DNA from 2 places in the Microbacterium sp. zg-B185 genome. Region 1 is predicted to be linked to the other one. Evidence: predicted binding sites of a transcription regulator. Region 1 holds the regulator's gene; the other holds the start of a gene.
What was found. Region 1 encodes HrcA, which represses chaperone genes, less so after heat shock. Its sites were predicted from a motif close to TTNGCACTCGNNNNNNNCGAGTGCNAA; they were not measured.
Positions count from the first base shown of each region.

Region 2: the regulator HrcA is predicted to act here: its motif matches at 2,549-2,575, upstream of groES (co-chaperone GroES).

Region 1 is NZ_CP126739.1:1,601,476-1,605,950, forward strand. Features, by position in the region: gene hemW (radical SAM family heme chaperone HemW) at 1-1,149, shown strand, start outside; gene hrcA (heat-inducible transcriptional repressor HrcA) at 1,236-2,276, shown strand; gene dnaJ (molecular chaperone DnaJ) at 2,331-3,446, shown strand; gene QNO12_RS07750 (16S rRNA (uracil(1498)-N(3))-methyltransferase) at 3,450-4,199, shown strand; gene QNO12_RS07755 (HIT domain-containing protein) at 4,240-4,475, shown strand, end outside.
Region 2 is NZ_CP126739.1:2,842,715-2,847,189, reverse strand. Features, by position in the region: gene QNO12_RS13645 (helix-turn-helix transcriptional regulator) at 1-341, opposite strand, end outside; gene QNO12_RS13640 (Hsp70 family protein) at 350-2,266, opposite strand; gene groES (co-chaperone GroES) at 2,658-2,954, shown strand; gene rarD (EamA family transporter RarD) at 3,303-4,226, shown strand; gene QNO12_RS13625 (metal-sensitive transcriptional regulator) at 4,256-4,475, opposite strand, start outside.

The sequences.
Region 1 (4,475 bases):
GATCCCGCTGCGCAGTTCGGCGTCTATCTGCACGTGCCGTTCTGCCGCGTGCGGTGCGGATACTGCGACTTCAACACCTACACCGCGGATGAGCTGCGCGGGGCGCGCCAGGACCAGTACGCCGACACTCTGCTGCAGGAGGTGCAGCTGGCCGGTCGGGTGCTGTCCCAGATCGGTCCGCCCCGCCCCGCCGCCACCGTGTTCTTCGGCGGGGGCACGCCGACGCTGCTCCCACCGGGTGACCTGGTGCGCATGCTCGAGGGTGTCCGCTCGACGTTCGGCATCGCGCCGGATGCCGAGATCACCGTCGAGGCCAACCCGGACACGGTGACCGGCGCGACCGCGTCGATGCTCGCCGCGGTCGGGGTGACCCGGCTGTCGATCGGGATGCAGTCCGCGGTCCCGCACGTTCTCGCGGCGCTGGATCGCACCCACGTACCCGGGAACGTCCGCACCGCGGTCGAGGCCGCGCGGAATGCGGGACTGGACGTGAGCCTGGACCTGATCTACGGAGCGCCGGGCGAGTCGCTGGCGGACTGGCGGGCTTCGCTCGAGGCGGCCGCGGCGCTGCAGCCGGATCACATCTCGGCCTACGCGCTCATCGTGGAGGAGGGGACCAAGCTCGCGCGCCAGATCCGCCGCGGCGAGGTCGTCACACCCGATGACGACCTCCAGGCGGACATGTACGAGCTTGCAGACGACCTGCTCGAAAGCGCCGGCTACCAGTGGTACGAAGTGTCCAACTGGACCCGCGATGCGGCGCACCGCTCCCGGCACAACATGGCCTACTGGCAGGGTGCGGACTGGTGGGGTTTCGGTCCCGGTGCCCACAGCCACCTGGCCGGCGTGCGCTTCTGGAATGTGAAGCATCCCGCCGCGTACGCCCAGCGCCTGGCGGCGGGCGAGTCGCCCGCCGCGGCGCGCGAGCGACCGGATGCCGCAGCACGGGCGCTGGAGAGCGTGCTGCTGCGCACGCGCGTGCGGGAGGGACTGCCCATCTCCGAACTGCTCGGCGAGGGCCGCCACGCGGTCGCCGCCCTCATCGCCGACGGTCTGATCGACGGTTCCGCGGCCGTGCACGGTCGCATCGTGCTGACCCGTCGGGGCCGGCTGCTGGCGGACGCCGTGGTGCGCGCCCTCACCGACTGAGGAGCATCCCGCTCGCCGCGTCTGCGATCCGGTAGAATTGGCACTCAGATCGTAGGAGTGCCAATTCGAGCGCGTGGGGAGGCGAGATGGTCACCGACAGAGGACTGCAGGTGCTGCGGGCGATCGTTCAGGACTTCGTCGACACGCGCGAGCCGGTCGGCAGCAAGGCCATCGTGGAACGCCACGCGTTCGGCGTGTCCGCAGCGACGATCCGCAACGACATGGCCCTGCTGGAGGACGAGGAGCTGATCGCAGCCCCGCACACCTCCTCTGGTCGCGTCCCCACCGACAAGGGCTATCGCGTCTTCGTCGATCATCTCGCCGAAGTGCGGCCCCTGTCGCCGGCCCAGCGCAGCGCGATCTCGGCGTTCCTCGATGGCCCCGGCGACCTCGACGACGTGCTGGCGCGGACGGTGCGTGCGCTGACTCAGCTGACCGGTCAGGTCGCCATCGTGCAGTACCCGTCCTTCGCGCGCGCCACGATCTCGCACGTCGAGCTGGTGCAGCTCGGCGGCGGGCGCATCCTGGTGATCGTGGTGACCGACACCGGCCGGGTCTCGCAGCGGCTCGCGTTGGTCCGAGACGAGTTCGACGACGAGGATCTGGCTCGGGTGCGCGCCGAGGTCGCCTCCCTCGTGGTCGGCCTGCCTGTGCGTGAGGGCGTCCAGCGCGTGCAGGAGCGCCTGGCACAGGATGACCCGTCGCCGACGCCACCGGACGTGGCGACCGCGGCGATCGTGCGGGTCCTCGCCGAAGAGCTCGAGGAATTCCGCCACGACCGGCTCGTCATGGCCGGCGCAGCCAATCTCGCGCGCAGCGAGGCGGACTTCCGAGGGAGCATCTATCCGCTGCTCGAGGCGATCGAGGAGCAGGTGACCCTCATGAAGCTGATGAGCGAGATGGTGGCGGACGATCACGGTCTGGCGGCCAGCATCGGTCGGGAGAACGAGCCGTTCGGGCTGGCCGAGGCATCGGTCGTGGCGAGCGAATACGACGCCACCGGCGCTCGGGCCAGGGTCGGCCTGCTCGGCCCCACGCGGATGGACTATCCGACGAATTTCGCGGCGGTACGAGCCGTCGCGCGCTATCTCACCCGGATGCTCGACGAAGACGAGAGTGCCCGCTGACGCGGCATCCGGAACCAGATGATCCCGCGCGACGCGCGGACAGGAAGGCGATTTGTGGTCGACCACTACGAGGTCCTCGGAGTTGCGCGCGACGCGACCCCGGACGAGATCAAGAAGGCGTACCGGCGTCTTGCGCGGGAGCTTCATCCCGACGTCAATCCCGGAGATGACGCTTCCGAGCGATTCAAGCTCGTGACCCACGCGTACGACGTGCTGAGCGACCCCGATCAGCGGGCGCGCTACGACGTCGGCGGGAACGATTCGCCCTTCGGCGGCGGCGCGCAGGGCTTCGGCGGCTTCGGCGACATCTTCGAGACCTTCTTCGGGTCCGGGGGAGGCCAGCGCGCCGGACGGCCGCGGTCCCGTCGTGAGCGCGGGCAGGACGCGCTGGTCCGGGTGACCCTGGACCTGAAGGACGTCGTGTTCGGCGTGCATCGGGACATCGACGTGGACACCGCGGTGCTGTGCGACACGTGCCACGGATCGTGCACCCAGCCCGGAACGTCCCCCGTCACGTGCGACATCTGCCACGGGTCCGGCCACGTGCAGCGCACCGTGCGCAGCCTGCTCGGAAACGTCGTGACCAGCCAGCCGTGCGGCGTCTGCCAGGGTTACGGCACGACGATCCCCTACCCGTGCGCCACCTGCCAGGGCCAGGGCCGCGTCCGCGCCCGACGCACCGTCTCGCTCGACATCCCCGCCGGCGTGGAGACGGGTCTGCGGCTGCAGCTTCCCGGGTCCGGCGAGGTCGGCCCCGCCGGCGGTCCCAACGGCGATCTCTACATCGAGGTCACCGTCTCGCCGGATGAGGAGTTCAGCCGTGACGGGGACGACCTGCTCGCGACGCTGGAGGTGTCGATGCCCGATGCGATCCTGGGCACCACCACGACCATCGAGTCCCTCGACGGACCTGTCGACCTGGAGATCCGGCCGGGGGTTCAGGGCGGCGACGTGCTGACCATCAAGGGTCGCGGCATCACCCCGCTGCGGGGCACGCAGCGCGGCGACCTGCGCGTGGGCGTTCACGTGGTCACGCCCACCCGGCTGGATGCCAAGGAGCGCGCCCTGGTCGAAGAGTTCGCCAAGCGGACCAAGTCGCCGCCGCCGCGACTGGCCGAATTCCACCAGGGACTGTTCGCGAAGCTGCGCGACCGCTTCCGGAACGGATGACCGGTGGCGCTGCACTTCCTGCTGCCGGAGGCCGTCCAGCGCAGCGCGGTGGAGGCGCAGCCCGGTGACACGGTTCTGCTGACCGGCGCCGAGGCGCATCACGCGGCGGCGGTCCGCCGAGTCCGGGTCGGTGAGGGCGTCACCGTCGGCGATGGCCGAGGTACGTGGCTGTCGGGGGAGTGCGAATCTGTGTCGCCTCGAGAGGTGGTGGTGCGGATCACGGCGCGCGCCGACATCCCCGCTCCCGTCCCGCGCATCGTGCTCGCGCAGGCGCTGGCCAAGGGGGATCGCGATGAGCTTGCGGTCCAGGCGGCGACCGAACTCGGAGTCGACGAGATCCTCCCGTGGCAGGCCGCCCGGAGCGTTTCCCGGTGGGACGCGGCGAAGGCGGACAAGGGCCGCACTCGCTGGGCGGCGATCGTGCGCGAAGCCGCCAAGCAGGCGCACCGGGCGTGGGTTCCGGACGTCGCACCGCTGGCGACGGCCGCCGAGCTGGCAGCGCGCGCCGCGGCATCCCACGTCATCGTCCTCGAGCCCTCCGCCGACCTGCGCCTGAGCGCTCTGAGCCTGAGCCCCGGAACGCGCGAGGTGATCCTCGTCGTCGGACCAGAAGGCGGCATCGCTCCGGAAGAGCTGCTGCTCCTGCAGCGCGCCGGGGCGACCGCGGCCCGACTGGGGGACACCGTGCTGCGCACCTCGACCGCCGGTCCCGCGGCCCTGGCCGTCCTCAACGCCGCACTGGGACGCTGGTGAGCGCCCGCCGCGGCAGGTGCCCCGCCGGTAGACTGGCCGGATGAGCGAACCGTCGATCTTCACCCGCATCCTGAACGGCGAGATCCCCTCGGAGATCATCGCCGAGACGGAGAACGCGTTCGCGATCCGCGACATCGCGCCCCGTGCGCCCGTGCACCTGCTGGTGATCCCCAAGTCCGACGAATACCGGAACGTCGTGGAGCTGGCGGCGGGCGATCCCGACCTGCTCGCCGAGCTGGTCGGGCTGGCCAACTCGGTGGCCGCCGAGCACGCGGA
Region 2 (4,475 bases), 1.2 Mb from region 1:
AACGCCGCTTCGGGATCCGCGGAGCGCTCCAGGATGGCGGCGACCTGCGCGGAATCGAGCAGGTGGAGGTCATCGACCAGCAGCACGTGCGCCGAGGGCACGCGGGCCACGTCCACCGCATCGCCGAACAGGACCGGATCGGCGTTCTGGTCGGCCAGGAGTCGGTGCAGTTCGCGCAGCATCGTCGACTTGCCCGATCCGGCGTTGCCCACCACGAACGCCCGCGCGGGGCTGTCGCCCGCCGAGGCGATCGACTCCATCACCGGACGTGCTTGTCGCTCCCAGATGAACAGGGCCTCGGCATCCGACAGCACATTCTCATCAGACTGAACGGTTGACATCGTCAGGTTCAGGTGATGATGTCGGGACTCGGGCTACCAGTGGGGGCTGGGGTTTCGGGCGGCGCCGGTTCCGGATCAGGAGCCGTCGTCGGTTCCACCACCGGGTCAGCTTCGACCGGCGGATCGACCGGCGGATCGACCGGCGGATCTACCGGTGGATCAACCGGCGGGTCCGTGGGGTCGGTCGGCGGGTCCGTGGGGTCGGTCGGCGGGTCGGACGGGTCCGTGGGCGGGTTGGACGGGTCGGTCGGCGGGTTGGACGGGTCCGTGGGCGGGTTGGACGGGTCCGTCGGATTTTCGTTGTTCGCCGGCGGGTTGGACGGGTCGTTGTTCGCCGGCGGGTTGGACGGGTTGTTCGCCGGCGGGTTGGAACTCGAGCTCGGCGGAGTGGTCGGCTTGGCCGTGGTCTGCGTGGCGGGCGGGGCCACCGGCGTGGCGCTGCGACGCGGATTCGGGTTCGCTCCGGTGGACCGCCGGGGCGCGTCGTCGTTGATCACCGGTGCCGCTTCGACGACCGGTGCGCCCGGCACGACCGGCTCGGCGATCGCCGGCGTCGTGGGGGCGGCGGTGGATGTCGTCGGGGACGGCGAGCGGTCGGCGGTGCCGGAGCCCGCGGTCATCGTGCTCGCGAAGACGATCGCCGCCGCGATGGTCAGGGCAGCACCGCCCAGAACGAACGGCGAGGACTTGCGTGCCTTGCTCACCGGCGAGACGAAGTTGGGTGCGCCGTCCACGACCGCTGTGTCCGCCTCGAGCAGGGCGAGTTCGGATCCGGCCGCGCTGTCGCCGATCAGCGCCAGCGCAGTGCCACCGGCCAAGGCGAGGTGCTTGTCGTTGAGGCGGATCAGTGCCGTGCGGGCGGCACCCAGGGCGATGGCCGCCTTCGGGTCCGCGTCGATCGCGATCGGCCGGTCGAACCGCTCGGACAGACGCTGCGCGACGAACGGGATGCGGGACGAGCCGCCGATCAGGAGGATCGACTCGAGCGCTTCCGGCTCGAGACTGGCGCCCTCGAGCGCGTCGTCCAGCGCGTCCATCGTCTTGTCCAGCGACCCGCTGATCATGTCCTCGAACTCGGACCGCGTGAGTCGCACGCTGGTGTGCGTCGGGGGGACGACGACCGGGACGGTGGCCTCGGAGTCGAAGGAGAGGGCTTCTTTGGCGTCCACGGATTCGCGGCGCAGCTGGGACAGCGAGAGGCGGATGGCGGGGTCGGTCATATCGAGCGACCCGACATCCAGACCCGCGGCGGTCACGACGTGGCGCATCACGGCGTCGTCGAAGTCCACGCCGCCGAGGTTGTCGATGCCGACCGGCTCGCCCACGAGGGCGAAGGAGCCGTCGATCTCCTTGCGGAGGATGACGGAGTCGAATGTGCCGCCGCCGAGGTCGTAGACCGCGAGGGTCTCGCCCATCTCCAGCGCGCGGGATGCCTCGTAGTGCCGCGCTGCGGCCTCGGGCTCGGTGATCAGCTCGACCTCGCCGACGCCCTCGCGGTGCAGGGCGGAGCGGATCAGCTCGATGCGGTGGCCGCCCCACGCGGTGGGGTGCGTGAGCGACACGGCTTCGGGCCGCCGTCCCTCGCGCTCGGTGACCAGCGCGACGATCGAGGCGACCGTCTTGGCATACAGCTGCTCGGCCGGCAGTGATCGGTCGCCGACGACGATCGGAACCTCGTCGCCGATGCTGCGCTTGAACTCGCGGATCAGCCGGTCGGGCTGGGTGACTCCGCGCCGCTCGGCGGCATCGCCGAAGGACAGTTCCCCGCCGTCTCCGACGAATACGACCGTGGCGACACTGTCGCTCTTGCGGCCCAGCGCGAACGGCGCCGTGACGATGCTTCCGTCTGCCGCGACGCGTGCGGTAGCTGCTGCTATCCGACTCGTCCCCACATCGACGGCCAGAAAATATGACACCTCTGTCATGTCTCGTTCCCCCAAGAACTAGACGTGCGACTTCCCCCAGTTATGTCTACCATCGCTGAGGCTTCTGTGCGAGAGCCGTCGGCGTCGGCATCCGAACTGCCACGGATCGTTCCCCACTTCCTTCTTCGGAAGTGAGGAGCACAATTCGCGACCACTGATACGAGGGCCGATGAACTCTCGGACGGTGCCCGCTAACCCCCTGAGATTTGGAGCACCACCCCCCAGCATGGCACAGAAAGGTGCTTCTGCGCACACTTCCCGCATAACCGTGTTACGCCGGAATTGGCACTCACGTTGCATGAGTGCCAGTGCTTGCCTAGACTGAGATTTAGCACTCTCACCTCGAGGGTGCTAACCAGTCTTGAGTTTCAAGGAAAGCAGAGGTACACCCGTGTCGGTTTCCATCAAGCCGCTCGAGGATCGCATCGTCATCCGCCAGGTCGAGGCCGAGCAGACCACGGCGAGCGGTCTGGTCATCCCGGACACCGCTAAGGAAAAGCCCCAGGAGGGCGAGGTCGTAGCGGTCGGACCCGGTCGCATCGACGACAACGGCAACCGCGTTCCGCTGGACGTCGCCGTGGGCGACGTCGTGCTCTACAGCAAGTACGGCGGCACCGAGGTCAAGTTCGGTGCAGACGAGTTCCTCGTTCTGTCGGCGCGCGACGTCCTCGCGGTCGTCGTCCGCTAACACCCGCAGTTCGCGAAAGGTCCGGAAGCCTCGGCATCCGGACCTTTCGCATGCCCGCGCTCGCCCGCCGGGGCGCACAACTCCTGCGTTCTGCGCGCTACGCCGCCGGGATCGCACCGACCACCGTGGGCCTGATCCTCCTTGTGCAGGAGTTGTGCGCCGCCAGTGCCGGCGTCGACGTGCGCTCCGTGCGCGCCACGGCCCGGGTGGTGGCCCGCTCGCGGCCATCCGCAGCCGGGTGCGCACCCGTACGCTGGGTGAGTGACCCGTGACCTCTCTTCCGCGCCCGACGCGGCATCCGGTTCACCCGAGCCGGCCCGGCCCGCTACCGGAGCGGCTGCAGCACCGGTGGATGCCGCGCGCGAGCGTTCGCTCGGCGGCATCTACGCCTTCTCGGCCTATCTGCTGTGGGGGTTCCTGCCCCTGTACTTCCTGCTGCTCCTTCCGACCGGACCGTGGGAGCTGGTCGCCTGGCGCATCGTGCTCTCGCTCGGGTTCTGCGCGCTCCTGCTGACCGTCGTGCGCGGGTGGCGCAGACTCGCGGCCATCGTGCGACAGCCGCGGTTGCTGCTGTGGACCGCGCTGGCCGGTGTGCTCATCTACGTCAACTGGCAGGTCTTCATCCTCGCCGCGCTGACCGGGCACGTCATCGAGACGAGCCTCGGCTACTTCATCAACCCGATCGTCACGGTCGTGCTGGGCGTGCTGGTGCTGCGCGAGCGACTGCGCCCCACGCAGTGGATCGCCCTCGCGCTGGCCGCGGTGGCGGTGGGCGTGATCGTCGTCGGCTACGGCGCCTTCCCCTGGGTGGCACTGACCCTGGCATTCTCGTTCGGCCTCTACGGCCTGGTCAAGAAGCGCCTCGGCCCCGCCGTCGACGCCGTCAGCGGGCTGACGCTCGAGACGCTCTGGCTGGCACCGGTGGGGATCGCGATCCTTCTCGTCGTCAGCACCACGACGGGACTGACGATGGGCGCTGCCGGCCCGTGGCACGCGGTGCTGCTGTGCCTGGTGGGCGTGGTCACCGCCGTCCCGCTGCTGCTGTTCGCCGCCGGCGCGCGGCGGGTGCCGCTGACCGTGATCGGACTGCTGCAGTTCGTCGCCCCGATCCTGCAGTTCATCACCGGCGCGTGGCTGCTGGGCGAGCCGATGCCGCTGGAGCGCTGGATCGGGTTCGGCCTGGTCTGGTTCGCGCTGATCGTGCTGACCGTGGACTCGCTGGTGTTCGCGCGTCGCGCGCGCGTCGTCTCGGACGTCGGCGCGCTGACCTGACGCGGGCCTGGCGGCCGGCCCCGACGCGGTTACCGCACCAACCGCGCGATCGCGGCCGTCGCCTCGGAGATCTTGGCGTCCGCCTCGTCGCCTCCGAGGCGTGCGGCATCCACGACGCAGTGCCGCAGATGGTCATCGAGCAGGCCGATCGCGACGGCCTCCAGCGCGCTGGTCAGCGCGCTGATCTGGGTCAGGATGTCGATGCAGTACTTCTCGTCCTCGACCATCTTGTGGATGCCGCGGGCCTGA